One region of the Streptomyces sp. NPDC007808 genome, then DNA from elsewhere that is predicted to be linked to it. Evidence: riboswitches for the same ligand, from Rfam matches in the RefSeq annotation. Region 1 holds a riboswitch; each other region holds the start of a gene.

Region 1 (5,383 bases):
CAGATCGTCCCCGAACGCCTTGTTCACCGCGTACAGCCGCCCCGTGTAGCCGGCGTCCCTGATGTTGCCGAGGACACTGCGGCCCACCCCGCCGGGCGTGCGACCGGTGCCGATGACGGCGACGGAGCCGGGTACCAGCAGCCGCTGCACGGACCGCGCCTCGGCGCGCTGCTCGCGCGCGTACTGCACGGCGAGCGAGCGGTCCGTCGGCTCCAGGTCGAACTCCAGGCGTACGACCCCGTCCTCGAAGCTGCGCTGCTGGGTGTACCCGGCGTCCGTGAACACCTTGATCATCTTGGTGTTGGCGGGCAGCACCTCGGCGGCGAACCGGCGGATCCCGCGCTCGCGCGCGACGGCGCCGATGTGCTCCAGCAGGGCGGAGGCGACGCCGCGGCCCTGGTGGGCGTCCTGGACGAGGAAGGCGACCTCGGCCTCGTCGGCGGGTGCCGACGCGGGCATTCCGTCGGCGCCGATCCGGTCGTAGCGTACGGTTGCGATGAACTCGCCGCCCACCGTGGCCGCGAGTCCCACCCGGTCCACAAAGTCGTGGTGCGTGAAGCGGTGGACGTCCTTGGCGGACAGTCGCGGGTAGGGCGCGAAGAAGCGGTAGTACTTCGACTCGTCCGACACCTGCTCGTAGAAGCTGACCAGACGCTCGGCGTCATCAACGGTGATGGGGCGGATGCGTGCGGTGCCGCCGTCGCGCAGCACCACGTCGGCTTCCCAGTGGGCGGGGTACTCGTGCCGGTCCGAGGCGCTCTGCATGGGGCCCAGAGTACGGCTCGCGTCCGACAACGGCGCGAGGCAGTCCGTCCGGGACGTACGTGGGGTCGAGGCCGCGACCCGACGGTCACCTCAGGAGGGGTGCTTTGTCCTCTCCCGGCGTGCTTCACGGGTGTGGGAAACTGGTCTAGACAACCCTGAACACCGAAGGGCAGCAACACATGGCTGAGCGCCGCGTCAACGTCGGCTGGGCCGAGGGCCTCCACGCCCGCCCCGCCTCCATCTTCGTCCGAGCCGCCACGGCCACAGGCGTCCCGGTGACGATCGCCAAGGCCGACGGCAACCCCGTCAACGCGGCCTCCATGCTGGCCGTCCTGGGCCTGGGCGCCCAGGGCGGCGAGGAGATCGTCCTCGCCTCCGACGCCGACGGGGCGGACGCCGCCCTCGACCGGCTGGCGAAGCTGGTCTCCGAGGGCCTTGAGGAGCTGCCCGAGACGGTCTGAACGGCCTGAGCGGGTCTCCGCAGCATGCGGTGGAGCCGCGTCCGCCTTTCCGGCGGGCGCGGCTTCGCTGTTTCCAGGCGGGCTTCGCTGCTTCCGGGCGGGCTCCGCTGTTTCCGGGCGGGGCGCACCTCTTCACGGGGCAGGGCCGCGCCGGTTCCCCGGCCCGGGCGTCACCTGTCCCCGGTCGGGGCACGGCCGTTTTCAGGGGCGGCTGTTTTATAGGAGCGCCCGCGTTTTCACCGCCGGACGCGCGAGAAAGGGGCAGCGCCCGCGAAAAGGGCAGCAGAAATACACCGCCCCAAATATCTCCTCTTTGTATACGGCGCCCGTGTTAATGCCGCAGGCTCTGCATGTTTACGGGATGTTGCGAATTCCTCACACGCTCCCTGCGCTCACCGCCGGAGCCGAACCGCAGCCGGTGCGCGGAGAGCGAGCGCTCGGTGTGCAACGCCGTGATCGACCGGGCCCGCTCGCCGTCGCCGCGCGCCACGGCGTCCACGATCGCGCCGTGCTCGGTCCAGGACTCCATGGGGTCGACCGGCGGTTCCACCGCGTACATCCAGGCGATCTTGTGACGCAGCTGGGTCAGCATCGAGGTCAGGGCAGGGCTGCCGGAGGCCTGGGCCAGCGTCTCGTGGAACCAGCCGCCCAACGAGCGCAGATCCTCGCTATTGCCCCTTCTGGCCCGCTCCTGGCCCAACTTGACCAGGCCGCGCAGCACTTTGAGATGGGCCTCGGTGCGCCGCTGGGCGGCCCGGGAGGCGCCGAGCGGCTCCAGCAGGGAGCGCATCTCCAGCAGGTCCGCGGCCTCCAGCTCGGTCGGTTCGGCCACGCACGCGCCCGCGTGCCGCCGGGTCACCACGAAACCCTCCGCCTCCAGGGTGCGCAGCGCCTCCCGCACGGGGACGCGGGAGACGCCGTAGCGGCGGGCGAGGAGTTCCTCGGTGAGCCGGCTGCCGCGCTCATGGACCCCGGCGACGATGTCGTCCCGGATCGCGGTGCATACCGAGTGCGCCGGAATACGCATGACCGACCTCCGCTTTAATCCCCGTGAAACGTCGACGAACGACGCGTGGTCAGTGACTCTATTGCAAACAGCGGGAATTTCCGACGGGGAGCCGGAATCCATGGATATTTTTTGGACAGCCGAGCACCCCGGAAACGCCGAAAGCCCCGGCTCGGTGAGCCGGGGCTTCTGGAAGCGGGGTGGAGCCGTCAGAGGTTGACGCCGTGCGCGCGCAGATAGGCGACGGGGTCGATGTCGGAGCCGTACTCCGCCGTGGTGCGGGCCTCGAAGTGCAGGTGCGGGCCGGTGACGTTGCCGGTGGCGCCCGACAGCCCTATCTGCTGGCCGGGGGTGACGCTCTGGCCGACCGAGACGCCGATGGACGACAGGTGGCCGTACTGGGTGTAGGTGCCGTCGTTCATCTTGATCACGACGTTGTTGCCGTACGCCCCGCCCCAGCCGGCCTCCACGACGGTGCCGGCGCCGACCGCGTGGACGGAGGTGCCGCTGGCGGCGTGGAAGTCGACGCCGGTGTGGCTGCCGGAGGACCAGACGGCGCCGCCGGACTTGTAGCCGGTGGAGACGTACGAGCCGGAGATCGGGGCGACGTAGGACAGCAGGCGCTTGCGCTCGGCCTCGCGGGCGGCGCGCTCCTTGGCCTCGCGCTCCTTCTCGGCCTTCTCCGCCGCCTTCTTGCGGGCGGCCTCCTCGGCGGCCTTCTTCGCCGCGGCGGCCTCCTGGGCGGCCTGCTCCTGCGCGTCGGCCTGGGCGTCGATCTGCTCGGCGATCGAGTCGTCGACGGTGATGACGGGGATGAGCCCGGTCTGCTCGACAGCGGGTTCGGCGGCGAGGGCCGGGGCGGCCAGGGTGCCGATGACGCCGGTGGCGGTGAGAGCGGCGACGCCGGCCGCGCGGGCCGTGGTGCGCTCGAACCGGCTGGGCTTGCGGTGTTTCCCGGCGGGGCGGTTCTTCCCCGTGGCGCAGGTGAACGCCATGTAGTGGCTGGTCCTTTCCTTCCCTCTCGCCTACCGGGTTAGCTGACGGGTTCGGAGCAGGAAGGTCTCCTACGGACCCCCTCGCGGCTCGCGCGGGCGTCCGATTCACCCCAGGGACTACTGGGTCCCCGGCTCCCCTGGCTCGCGCCGTACGGGGACTCGGCGATGACTGTCCGGTGCCGCGGGCGCGGCGCACTGCCTGACGAACAGCCCGGAAGACGCTAAGCGGGAGGACTTTCAATCCCCAAACGGATCGCGGCTTTTGTAGCGCATCCCACAGGCCAGACAGGCAACCTCTCCCTCAATTCGGGCATAAAGGTGCCCTGGTGGCTTCGATGTCACCAGGGCACCTACGCGCGTGCGCTCGCCCGCGCCGCTCGGGTTCCTCTACTCGGCTGCCACGACGGTGACTTCACCGATGCCGAGGGCCTCGACGGGCTCCCGGATCTCGGCCGCGTCCCCGACGAGGATCGTCACCAGGCGGTCCACCGGGAAGGCGTTCACGGCCGCGGCGGTGGCCTCGACGGTGCCGGTGGCGGCGAGCTGCTGGTACAGGGTCGACTGGTAGTCGTCGGGCAGGTTCTGCTCGACCTGGTCGGCCAGGGTGCTCGCGACGGCGGCGGCGGTCTCGTACTTCAGCGGCGCCACCCCCACCAGGTTCTGCACCGCGAAGTCGCGCTCGGCGTCGGTCAGCCCCTCGTCGGCGACCCCGCGCAGGACCTTCCAGAGGTCGTCCAGCGCCGGGCCGGTGTTGGGGGTGTCGACGGAGCCGCTGATGGCGAGCATCGCCGCACCCGTGCCGTCCGGGGCGGAACGCAGGACCTGCGCGAAGGCGCGCACGCCGTAGGTGTAGCCCTTCTCCTCGCGCAGGACCTTGTCCAGGCGGGAGGTGAGGGTGCCGCCCAGGCAGTACGTGCCGAGCACCTGCGCCGGCCATACCCGGTCGTGCCGGTCGGGGCCGAGCCGGCCGATCAGCAGCTGGGTCTGCACGGCGCCGGGGCGGTCCACGATGACGACGCGTCCGGTGTCGTCGGCGGTCACCGGCGGAACGGGCCGCGGCTCGGCCGTGGAACCGGTCCAGGCGCCGAGGGTGTCGCCGAGCAGGGCGTCGAGGTCGACGCCGGTGAGGTCGCCGACGACCACCACGGTGGACGTCGCGGGGCGCACATGCCGCTCGTAGAAGGCGCGTACGGCCGCAGAGTCGATGCCCGCGACCGTGTCCTCGGTGCCCTGGCGCGGGCGCGACATGCGCGAACTCGCCGGGAACAGCTCCTTGGCGAGTTCCTTGGCGGCGCGGCGGGAGGGGTTGGCCAGCTCGTGCGGGATCTCGTCGAGCCGGTTGCGCACCAGGCGCTCGACCTCGGCGTCGTGGAACGCGGGTGCCCGGAGGGCGTCGGCGAGCAGGTCGAGCGCCTTGGGGAGCCGGGAGACCGGCACTTCGAGGCTGACACGGACGCCGGGGTGGTCGGCGTACGCGTCGAGCGTGGCACCGCAGCGCTCCAGCTCGGCGGCGAACTCCTCGGCGGTGTGCTTGTCGGTGCCCTCGGAGAAGGCGCGCGCCATGATCGTGGCGATGCCGTCGAGGCCCTTGGGCTCGGCGTCCAGGGGCGTGTCCAGCAGCACCTCGACGGCGACGACCTGCTGACCGGGGCGGTGGCAGCGCAGCACCGTCAGGCCGTTGTCCAGCTCGCCGCGCTCGGGCGCCGGGAACGCCCAGGGCCGGGCCTCGCCGGCCTGGGGCTGCGGGTGGAACTCCATGCTGGCGAGCTCGGTCACTGCGCCGACTCCTCGTTCTCGTCGGTGGTCCCGGCGGGGGCGGCCCCGTCGGCGGCGGCTTGAAGGTCCTCGGCCTCGCCGGCGACCGGCTCGTACACGAGCACGGCGCGGTTGTCCGGGCGCAGACGGGCCTGGGCGACCGCCTGGACCTCCTCGGCGGTGACGTCGAGGACGCGCTGCACGGCGGTGAACGCGAGCTGCGGGTCGCCGAACAGGACGGCATAGCGGCACAGTTCGTCGGCGCGGCCCGCGACCGTGCCGAGCCGGTCCAGCCACTCGCGCTCCAGCTGGGCCTGGGCGCGCTCCATCTCCTCGGCCGTCGGGCCCTCCGCCGCGAAGCGGGCGAGCTCCTCGTCGACGGCGGCCTCGATGGCCGGGAC
Region 2 (5,383 bases), on a different contig from region 1:
TGCCTTACCTCCGTCGTCGGCGGCGGCTGTCCGTCTCGTTTCCTCGCCCGGGAGTCTTGCGATCCCGCGCAGGTCCACCCCTGAGCCGCCATTCTCACCCGAATCGGTGAGGAGTGGTGTTGTCCGTGTTTCCATCTGACCAAATCGGCCAGGGCGATTCGTCAGCCTGCGGAGCCAACTCCGCGTACACCTGCGGTATGACAGCCGACGGCGGTGTCTCCCCCGACCCGTAGGGGTCGAGGGAGAAGACGCCGGGGCGTGTGCCGCCGATTGCGCGCGGTTCGCCCGGCGTGTGTGCCCCCGATTGCGCGCGGTTCGCCCGGCGTGCGGCGCGCGAAACCGCGTCGCCTTCAGGTCGCACTCGCCCGGGCAGGGCGTTCAACCGCCGCATCGGCGAGGCCGGCGCAAGGGGAAGTCGGGTCGGCCCACCGGGCCTTGAGGGGAGCGGGAGCGTTCACCGTGAGCGGCGTCGGCGCCCTGGTGGGACGGTGCGCACGGATGCGGTCGGCGGCGAGGGCGGCGGCCACCACCGCGACGGTGGGACCACCGGGTTTCGCGGGGTGCTCTCCTGGATGCGCACACCGGCGCGTGAAGCGAGTCACATGCGGCAAGGGCTGCCGCGACCGGGGCCCGCGACCCGTGCGCGAGGGGTCGCGGCGAGGTCCGGCGGGCGGCTATCCGGCCCGGTGCACCACGGCGTCGCACAACTCCATCAGCGCGGCCTTGGCGTCCAGGTCGGGCAACGGAGCCAGCGCGGCCCGCGCCTCCTCCGCGTACCGCACCGTGTCCCGGCGCGCCTGCTCAAGCGCCGGATGCACCCGCAGCGCGGACAGCGCCTCGGCGTGCCGCACGTCGTCACTCAGGTCGGACGCCAGCAGCTCGCACAGGGCGACGTCCTCGGCGAGCCCGAGGCGCTCGGCCCGCTCCCGCAGCCGCAGCACCGGCATGGTCGGGATCCCCTCCCGGAGATCCGTCCCTGGCGTCTTGCCGGACTCGTGGGAGTCGCTCGCGATGTCCAGCACGTCGTCCGCCAGCTGGAAGGCGACCCCGAGCCGCTCCCCGTACTGGGTCAGCACATCGACGACCGTCTCGTCGGCGCCGGACATCATCGCCCCGAACCGGCACGACACCGCGACCAGCGAGCCGGTCTTGCCGCTGAGCACGTCCAGGTAGTGCTCGACCGGATCCCGCCCGTCCTGCGGCCCCGCCGTCTCCAGGATCTGCCCGGTGACCAGCCGCTCGAACGCCTCGGCCTGCACCCGCACCGCCTCGGGCCCGAGGTCGGCCAGGATGTGCGAGGCCCGCGCGAACAGGAAGTCCCCGGTCAGGACGGCGACGGAGTTGCCCCAGCGGGTGTTCGCGCTGTCGACACCGCGCCGCACCGCGGCCTCGTCCATCACGTCGTCGTGGTAGAGCGTCGCCAGATGCGTCAGCTCCACGACCACGGCCGACGGCACGATCCCCGGCGCATAGGGGTCCCCGAACTGGGCGGCGAGCATCACGAGCAGCGGCCGGAACCGCTTTCCGCCCGCCCGCACCAGGTGCTGGGCGGCCTCGGTGATGAAGGGGACCTCACTCTTGGTGGCTTCGAGCAATCCCTCCTCGACAGCCGCCAATCCGGCCTGGACATCGGCTTCCAGAGCCTGGTCCCGCACGCTCAGCCCGAACGGCCCGACGACGGTCACGAGGGGTCTCCTGTCTGCTGGTGTCTGCTGGCGGTTACACGGTTTGTCGATAGGTCGCTGCCATCACTCAAGTCAGCGTATCCGGTCACGTTTCGATCACCGATGCCGCCCACCCGTCCACCATGGGCGGTATCGGATCACGACCGGTATGTTTTTGATCACCCGATAAGGCCGGATACCTATCCCCTTATAGGTAAATAGCATCCATAATCCTGACGCGGCCGCGACACGGGACCCCTCGACCGGCGCGAGCGCCCCACGCGGGAAGCCTTCCGTGCCGCCATGGACATGTCGAACAGAAGCGCCGTCCGTCACCCCGGCGAGTCTCACCCTCGCGCACATCCGCACGCCCTCCCCCCTTCGAGACGCCCCTCCGGGCGGGCCCGCACCGGCACCCGTCGAGTACCCACAGCGGGGCAGGAGCCACGGACGCTCACCATGACAACGACGCGCACCACGTCCGAGGTTCCGTCCACGCCGGACACTGCCGCGAGTCCGAAGCGAGCCGAACCTTCCGCGCGAGCGAGCCGAACCTTCCGCGCGAAGCCAGCCGAACCTTCCACGCGAAGTGAGCCGGACCTTCCACGTGTTGACACTGGGTCGGCCCATCCGGGCGCGTAACACAAGACGGAACGAAGACCCCCTTTTCCACCGCACACGGGAAAAACGGACTCCAGATACGGCCATTTAAAGGCGAGTTGGATCCATTGCCCGATTTGCCGCTCTTGTGGACACCAGTGAGTTGAGTCACGCGCAACCCTCACCCCGGTCGACCACCCCCGCCCCGCCTCCCCTTTCAACACACGCAAGTTGAGGCTTGGCAACCGCAAAGGATCAAGCGCCCCATAGACGCCCGACCATGGTCAACACGCCCAACAAGTGACCACGGCACTTGTTCCCGACATGTGCTCTCGCATACGTTCCCGCTCAGTCGGGCGGACGCCGAATCCTGCCGCCGCCCGAGTCAGCCACCTACGCACTCACTCACGCACGGCAGGAGCGGGGGACCCAGGTAAGTCGCCGGACCCGACGCCTCGATGGCACGGGCCCGGCTGGGGGTGAAGTCGTGCCGTCCCAGGGCGGCACGGCCGGGCATCTCCCGCCCGAACCCGACAGCTCACCTCGCAGGCGCCGGAGAGGAACAGCGCCATGCCCCGAGGCAAGCACCGCCGCCCCCGTACCAACCCGCTCACCCGACGCGTCGTCGCCGCCGGAACCGGAACCGCCGCTCTCGCCCTCCCGCTGCTGAGCGCGACCAACGCCACCGCCGCCGAGCCGGCCAAGGTCCCCGGCACCCTGCAGACGGCGCCTCAGTCCGCGCCGGCCGCGGTGAAGGCCAAGACCCTCACGTACACCACGAAGAAGGGCGACTCGCTCTACGGCATCGCGGAGCGGTACGACGCGCAGGGCGGTTGGCGCCAGCTCTACAAGGACAACCGCGAGGCCGTCGGTGACAACCCCCGGCTGATCCACCCGGGCGTCGACCTGAAGGTTCGAGCCACCAAGACGCCGGGCAAGACGGCAGACAAGGCGTCCGCGCCGGCCAAGAAGTCCAGCGTGGCCCGCGCCACCCAGGCCGCCGCCAAGAGCTACCCCGACAACCTGGACGGCTGGATCCGCGAAGCGCTGGACATCATGGCTCAAAAGGGAATTCCTGGTTCCTACGAGGGCATTCACCGCAACATCCTGCGTGAGTCGTCCGGCAACCCGGCCGCCATCAACAACTGGGACTCCAACGCCGTGGCGGGCACCCCGTCCAAGGGCCTCCTGCAGGTCATCGACCCGACCTTCGCGGCGTACCACGTGCCGGGCACGGCGTACGACCCCTTCGACCCGGTCGCGAACATCACCGCCGCGTGCAACTACGCGGCCGCGCGGTACGGCTCGATCGACAACGTGAACGGGCCCTACTAGACCGCGGACGGCCCGGCCCCCACCCGGGGCCGGGCCTACTGCGTACCCCCTACTGCCTACCGCCTACTGGGCGAAGTCGGCCAGGCTCCCCACGAACAGCCGTTCAAGGACGACGGCGATGCCGTCGTCCTCGTTCGAGAGGGTGATCTCGTCGGCCACCGCCTTGAGTTCGGGGTGGGCGTTGGCCATCGCGACACCGTGGGCGGCCCAGTCGAACATGGGGATGTCATTGGGCATGTCACCGAAGGCGATGGTCTCGTGCGCGCCCAGGCCGAGATGGTCGGCGGCGAGCGCGAGACCGGTCGCCTTGGTGACGCCGCATGGCTGGAGTTCGACGGTCCCCGGCCCCGACATGGTGACGGTGGCGAGAGAACCGACCACCGCCCGCGCCGTGGCCGCCAACTCGTCGTCCGACAAGGTCGGGTGACGCAGCAGCACCTTGCTGATCGGCTCGCACCACAGGTCCTCGCGACGCCCGACCCGCACCGCGGGCAGAGTGGGGTGGGGCATCAGATAGCCGGGCTCGATGAGCGTGAGCCCGTCGACCCCGTCCTGGTCGACGGCCGCGTACACCTGCCCCACCTCCGCCTCGATCTTGCCGAGCGCGGTCTCCGCCAACTCCCGGTCCAAGGTGATGGACCACAGCAGCCGGTCCGATCCGGCGTCGTACAACTGCGCACCCTGTCCGCACACCGCGAGCCCCGTACTGCCCAGGGCGTCGAGGAGCGGCCGCACCCTTGGCGCCGGCCGCCCGGTCACGACGAGGTGCTGGGCACCGGCCGCCGCCGCCAGCGCGAGCGCGTCGACGGACCGGTCCGAGTGCGTGTCGTCGCCTCGGAGCAGGGTCCCGTCGAGGTCAGTGGCGATGAGTGAATATGCGATAGGTGCGGCCATGATCAGAGAATACGGACAGGACGCCCCATCGACTCGACGTGAACCGGACGGCTGCTGTGTTCACATGTGTTGACACCTGTTCCGGTTGCCCGGCCGCTCCCCCTTCTGTTTTCGTTTCTGTTCCCCTGCGACAACTTCCTTACCCTTGCTGCGATTTCACCCCCACGTGGTGCCCGCCGGCTCCTTGATCGTGGTGTTGATGCGGTTGAACATGTTCGTGACCGAGATGGTGAGGATCAGCGCCGACAACTCCTTCTCGTCGAAGTGGTCGGCCACTTCGTCCCACAGCTCCTGCGGAACCGACTCGTGCGAACGGTCCGCGAGCCTCGTCATCGCCTCGGTCAGCCGCAGCGCGGCCCGCTCGGCATCGGTGAACCAGGGCGCCTCCCGCCACGCCGAGACGGAATCGATCCGCTCGTCACTCGTCCCCGCCTTGCGCAGGTTGGCCGTGTGGCCGTGCACACAGGCGCCGCACCCGTTGATCTGGCTGGCACGCAGCCCGACGATCTCGGCCACCTCCTGCGGCAGACCGCTCTCGCCGATCGCATGGAACAAGGTGCCGATGCCCTTGAGAGCGTTCGGAAGGACGTACGCCGGGTTGGTCATCCTTGCCTGCATTGCTGCCTCCGGTGTCAGTGGTGTCGCTTTCACTGCACTGACGGATCCCGACCCGCGGTTGTGACGAACCGGCGGCACACATCGGCCCCGCGGATCTGCCGAAGCCCGGCGCCATATGCGGCGACCTGGTGATTCACGACCGGCGACGCGAAAACCCGGCACTGCCCAAGAGGGGTGCCTCACACGTAACGTGTGGCCCGACCACATGGCACACGGAGCGGATGAGAGTGAGGCACCACCCCATGCCCCCCTTCGATCTCCCCGAGGGCGAC
Region 3 (5,383 bases), on a different contig from region 1:
CGTCTGGGAGATCGAGGTCGACGCGCGGCGCACCTCGGTGCCGCTGGACAACCCGTACAAGCTGGACGCCACCGTGTACAACGCGTCCTTCGACCCGGAGTCGGTGACCGTGCCCGAGGCCAAGGTCGGCACGCCGGTCGACGCCTCCTGGACGGTGACCAACAAGCTGGCGGCCGTCGAGGGCACCCTGAAGGGCGGCGCCCTCGGCTCGTCGAAGACCGAGCGACCGACCATCAAGGGCGGCGAGACGCACACCAGCACCCTGGAGGTGCCGGAGGGCACCACGTCGCTGGACGTCGCCATCGGCGGGGTCTCCGACGCGGGCGCCGACCTCGACCTGACGGTGTACGACGCCCAGGGCAAGGTCGCGGGCCAGTCGGCGGACGGTGACTCGGACGAGTCCGTCTCGATCGCGAACCCGGCCGCCGGTACGTACACCGTCGAGGTCGTGGGCTTCGAGGTGCCGTCCGGTTCGACCGCGTACGACTACCGGGACGTGTTCTTCTCCTCCGTCCTCGGCAAGGTCGCCGTCGACGAGTCGGCGCCGGTCAAGCTCGGCACGGGCGCCACGACGAAGGTCTCGGCGCAGGTCACGGTCGCGAAGGCGGTGGCCGAGGGCCGTGAACTCCTCGGCGAGGTGAGGCTGGTGAACGCGCGCGGGACGACCGCGGGCGTGGGTGGCGTGACGATCGAGAAGGTCACGCCGTAGCCGTCGCACACGGTTGAGGGGCGGGTGTCCGGGGCCGGGCACCCGCCCTTCCTCTTGCCGTGTGCGCGGACACCTTCCGCTCAGCCCACGCCGAGCTCGGCCAGGTCGCCCAGCGGGAGCGTGTGCTGGGTCTGCAGGACCTTCGCGCGCAGGTAGCGGACGTTGTCCGGGGTGGCGAAGACGCCGGTGGGGACGCGGTCGCGGACCTCGACACCCAGGGTGCGCAACTGGTCCGCCTTGTCGGGGTTGTTGGAGAGCAGATCGAGTTCACCGATGCCGAGGGCGGAGAGCATCTGGGCTGCCGCCGTGTAGTCGCGGGCGTCCTCGGGCAGGCCCAGGGCGGTGTTGGCGGCGTAGGTGTCCAGGCCCTGGTCCTGGAGGGCGTACGCGTCGAGCTTGTTGTAGAGGCCGATGCCCCGGCCCTCCTGACGCAGGTACAGCAGCACGCCGCCGCGCTCGGCGATGCGCTCGACGGCCTCGCGCAGCTGCGGGCCGCAGTCGCAGCGGGCCGATCCGAACACGTCTCCGGTCAGGCACTCGGAGTGCAGCCGGACCAGCGGGGTGGTGCCGGGCGCCGGGTCGCCGAGGACCACGGCCACGTGCTCGCGGCCGTCGGCCAGGCCGTGGAAGGTGACCAGTTCGGCGTCGGCGCGGTAGCCGTCGTGGAAGCGCAGCGGGACCCGGACGCGGGCGCGCTGGGTGGCGGCGGCGATGAAGTCGGGCATGCGGGTTCTCCGGGTTCCGTACGGGGACCATCTGCTTCAGATTTGAAGCAGCTCCATGGTCCGGGACCCTACCCCATGCTTTAAATTTGAAGCAATGGAAGGCGATCGGTTTGTCGCCTACGTCACGGGCGCGGCGAACGCCTCAGGAGCACGACCTGCCGGAGCGCCGCCGCCAGGGCACCTCGTCCGCGGTGGCGTGCGCGCCGTCCCCGTGGAAGCCCGCGCCGATCGCCGTGAAGATCTCCTCCAGCTGTCCGACCTGCGCCGGTGTCAGCCGGTCGAAGAGCAGCGACCGTACGGTCTCCACATGGCCGGGTGCCGCCTGCTCCAGCGTTCGCATGCCCTGTTCGGTGAGTGCCGCGATGCTGCCGCGCTTGTCCCAGCCGCAGTCCTCGCGCCGCACCAGCCCGTCCTTCTCCAGCCGGGAGACGGCGTACGTCAGCCGGCTGCGGGTGATCTTCAGCCGTTCCGCGAGGTCGGTCATGCGCAGCCGGCGCTCCGGCGCCTCGGACAGGGTGGCGAGGATGGAGTAATACAGGTGGGGCATGCCGGCTTCCTGCTGGAGTTGCCGGTCCAGCGCGTCCTCCACGAGCGCGGCGGCGGCGATGTACGCGCGCCAGGCGCGCTGCTCCTCGGGAGTGAGCCAGCGAGTCGTCATGCCCCCAGTGTAGGTTTGTTTCAAACTTGAACCAAGAGTTGAACCAAGAGTTGAACCAAGCACGTGAACCAAGCACGTGAACCAAGACCGAGACCGCCGAGCGGAGAGCGCGCCGATGCCCTCGTACCCCTACGTCCTGCTGTCCGCCGCCGTCTCACTGGACGGGTACCTCGACGACACCACGGCCGAGCGGCTGCTCCTGTCCGGCCCGGCCGACTTCGACCGGGTCGACGAGGTGCGGGCCTCCGTGGACGCGATCCTCGTCGGCGCCGGCACCATCCGGGCGGACAATCCGCGGCTGCTGGTGAACTCGGCCGAGCGACGGGCCGCGCGGGTGGCGGCGGGCAAGCCGGAGTATCCGCTGAAGGTCACGGTCAGCGCCTCCGGAGAGCTGGATCCGACGGCGAACTTCTGGCACACGGGCGGCGAGAAGATCGTCTACACGACGGAGAAGGGCGCCGAGCGGCTGCGGCGGGCCCCGGTCGCGGCGGACGTGGTCGCGCTGGGCGCGGAGCTGGACTGGCGGGACCTGCTGACGCACCTGCGCGAGGTGCGCGGCGTCGAGCGGCTGATGGTGGAGGGCGGCGGCCTCATCCACACCCAGCTGCTCCAGCAGGGGCTGGCCGACGAGGTGCAGCTGGTGCTGGCGCCGTTGTTCGTGGGCGACCCGCAGGCGCCACGGCTGTTCGGGCCGGGCGGGTACCAGGGCGGGCGGCTGCGGCTGCTGGAGACCCGTCGGATCGAGGACGTCGTGCTGATGCGCTACGAGCCGACGGCGCCCGGCGTCGGCACGCTGCCCGCCGCCGCGGACCGGCACTGGCTGGCGCTCGCGTGCGACCTCGCGGCGCAGTGCCCGCCGTCGCGCACGGCCTTCAGCGTGGGGGCCGTGGTGGTGGCCGCCGACGGGACCGAGCTGGCGCGCGGCCACTCCAGGGAGGCCGGCGACCCGGTGGTGCATGCGGAGGAGGCGGCCCTCGCGAAGATCGACGCCGGCGATCCGAGACTGGCGGACGCGACGGTGTACACCAGCCTGGAGCCGTGCACGCGACGGGCGTCCCGCCCGCTGCCCTGCGCGCGGCTGATCCTCGACGCGGGGGTGCGGCGGGTGGTGACGGCCTGGCGGGAGCCGGACACCTTCGTGGTCGGGGCCGACGGAAGCGGGGCGCTGGCGGAGCGGGGGGTGGACGTCGTGGTCCTGCCCGAGTTCGAGGCGCGGGCCAAGGCGCCGAACGGGCACCTGCTGCCGTGAAAAGGCCGGTGGGAGCCTGCCGCCGGAAAGCCGTGTGCGTCGGGTCCCGCGGATGGCGTACTATGGAGTCATCGCCGCGGGGTGGAGCAGCTCGGTAGCTCGCTGGGCTCATAACCCAGAGGTCGCAGGTTCAAATCCTGTCCCCGCTACTGATGGCTCAGGGCCGGAACTGATTCAGTTCCGGCCCTGAGTGTGTTCGGGGCCGACTTTTTCTCCGCTTTCGCCGCCGTGACGACTCTTGCGCGTTGTCACCAACGGTGACCGGGTGACCGCCCTCCGCATAACAACTGACACACCGTCAGTACCTGTGTGACTGCAGAGTCCTGGTCAACTCGCCCGTTTTAGGGGGCTCATGACCCGTAAGTCCGCCCGAAATTCGTTAACGATCAAGTAGAACAGCTTGGAATCCGTACCCCGCGTCTATTAACGTTCGATAACGCAGCGCGGTCGTCCCAGCCGTCACAAGAGGCGGCTCCGTGCGCACGCGCCGAATCCTGTACCCGTACGGGAACCGGGGAACCACCACCCTGGGGTGAATCGCGCTGAAGCCGCCGTGGACTCACGGCCGGTATACGCGCGTAGGAGACCTTCCTGCTCCGAACCCGTCAGCTAACCCGGTAGGCGAGAAGGAAGGAAAGGAGTACGCCCACGTGGCGTCCAACAGGCCTGCTACGCAAGCCCCGTTCGTGCCGAGTCAGCGCACCGACGACACCTTCGGCTACGACCGCTACCGCACTGACGAGGGCCCGTTCGAGGAGTGGAACCCCACCGCGGAGTCCATTCGCCCCGTACGAGGCAGGCATCGCGTCGCCAAGCAGCGCGGCGGGGGACTCGCCCGCAGCTCCACGGTTCTCGGCGTCGGCGTCATAGCCGCCGTCGGCGCGGGCGGCATGGCCACCGCGCAGACGGGCAAGCCGCCGGTCGCCATCACCATGCCGGACCTGCCCCTCATCTCCGACGACGACTCCCCGGCCGTCGACACCGGCACCGCGCTGAGCACCATGGGCGCGACCACCGAGGAGACCACCCAGGGCACCGGCGACGCCGGTGAGGCGCTGCGGGCCCGGATCATCGCCCAGGTCGAGCAGCAGCAGGACCAGATCGAGAGCAAGGCAGCCGCCGAAGCGGTCGCTGCCGCCGAGAAGGAAGCCGCCGCCGCGGCCGCCAAGGCGGAGAAGGAGGCCGAGGCCAAGGCCGCCGCCGCGAAGGCCGCGGCCGAGGAGGAGGCTCGCAAGAAGGCCGAGGCCGAGCGCCTCGCCGAGCTGGCCAAGCAGTACGCGCTGCCGACCTCCTCGTACACCGTCACCTCGACCTTCGGTCAGGCCGGCGCCTACTGGTCGTCCGGCTACCACACGGGCCTCGACTTCGCCGCCCCCTCCGGCACCCTGATCAAGGCGGTGCACACCGGCACCATCACCTTCGCCGGCTGGGACGGTTCCTACGGCTACAAGACGGTCCTCACCCTGGAGGACGGCACCGAGATCTGGTACGCCCACCAGTCCTCGATCAGCGTGAGCGTCGGCCAGAAGGTCAACACGGGCGACGTCATCGGCCGTGTGGGCGCCACCGGCAATGTGACCGGCGCCCACCTCCACCTGGAGGTCCACCCCGACGGCAGCGGGAGCGGCATCGACCCGATGGCCTGGCTGCGCGGGAAGGGCCTGACGGTCTGACACCCGGCCGCCGCGAGGCGGTACTTGGGACACCCCACGACTCATCCCCGGCGGCCCTGACGACGACCCCCCGACGTCAGGGCCGCCGGTCCGTGCGCCGGTGCGGGACCGGCCGCGAGGGCCGGGTCCACGGCAACGTCGCCGCCGCCCCGGAATGGTCCACTTCCTCGTGGCGGTTGAGGTGAAGCATGACCTCTCTGCGCACACTCGGCTCCACCGACCTGCGGGTCTTCCCGCTCTGCCTCGGCGGCAACGTCTTCGGCTGGACGGCCGACGAGGCCCAGTCCTTCGCCGTGCTCGACGCCTACGCGGCGGCGGGCGGCAACTTCGTCGACACCGCCGACTCCTACTCCGCGTGGGTCCAGGGCA

Evidence for each region. A riboswitch is a leader RNA that binds a small molecule or an ion and turns the genes downstream of it on or off. The one in region 1 is predicted to bind cyclic di-AMP.
Region 2: another riboswitch for cyclic di-AMP. It lies ahead of ACFYNL_RS32680 (transglycosylase SLT domain-containing protein); the one in region 1 lies ahead of ACFYNL_RS34310 (M23 family metallopeptidase).
Region 3: another riboswitch for cyclic di-AMP. It lies ahead of ACFYNL_RS15835 (M23 family metallopeptidase); the one in region 1 lies ahead of ACFYNL_RS34310 (M23 family metallopeptidase).

What each region holds. Positions count from the first base shown of each region.
Region 1 is NZ_JBIAEQ010000010.1:252,484-257,866, forward strand. It holds gene ACFYNL_RS34295 (GNAT family N-acetyltransferase) at 1-765, opposite strand, end outside; gene ACFYNL_RS34300 (HPr family phosphocarrier protein) at 945-1,226, shown strand; gene ACFYNL_RS34305 (GntR family transcriptional regulator) at 1,558-2,253, opposite strand; gene ACFYNL_RS34310 (M23 family metallopeptidase) at 2,442-3,227, opposite strand; cyclic di-AMP (ydaO/yuaA leader) riboswitch at 3,240-3,402, opposite strand; gene ACFYNL_RS34315 (M16 family metallopeptidase) at 3,615-5,003, opposite strand; gene ACFYNL_RS34320 (M16 family metallopeptidase) at 5,000-5,383, opposite strand, start outside.
Region 2 is NZ_JBIAEQ010000009.1:365,382-370,764, forward strand. It holds gene ACFYNL_RS32675 (polyprenyl synthetase family protein) at 675-1,685, opposite strand; cyclic di-AMP (ydaO/yuaA leader) riboswitch at 2,657-2,829, shown strand; gene ACFYNL_RS32680 (transglycosylase SLT domain-containing protein) at 2,835-3,599, shown strand; gene ACFYNL_RS32685 (HAD family hydrolase) at 3,663-4,493, opposite strand; gene ACFYNL_RS32690 (carboxymuconolactone decarboxylase family protein) at 4,650-5,111, opposite strand; gene fahA (fumarylacetoacetase) at 5,354-5,383, shown strand, end outside.
Region 3 is NZ_JBIAEQ010000004.1:22,602-27,984, reverse strand. It holds gene ACFYNL_RS15860 (S8 family serine peptidase) at 1-709, shown strand, start outside; gene ribA (GTP cyclohydrolase II) at 790-1,434, opposite strand; gene ACFYNL_RS15850 (MarR family winged helix-turn-helix transcriptional regulator) at 1,577-2,092, opposite strand; gene ACFYNL_RS15845 (dihydrofolate reductase family protein) at 2,208-3,341, shown strand; tRNA gene ACFYNL_RS15840 (tRNA-Met) at 3,417-3,490, shown strand; cyclic di-AMP (ydaO/yuaA leader) riboswitch at 3,817-3,980, shown strand; gene ACFYNL_RS15835 (M23 family metallopeptidase) at 3,992-5,014, shown strand; gene ACFYNL_RS15830 (aldo/keto reductase) at 5,203-5,383, shown strand, end outside.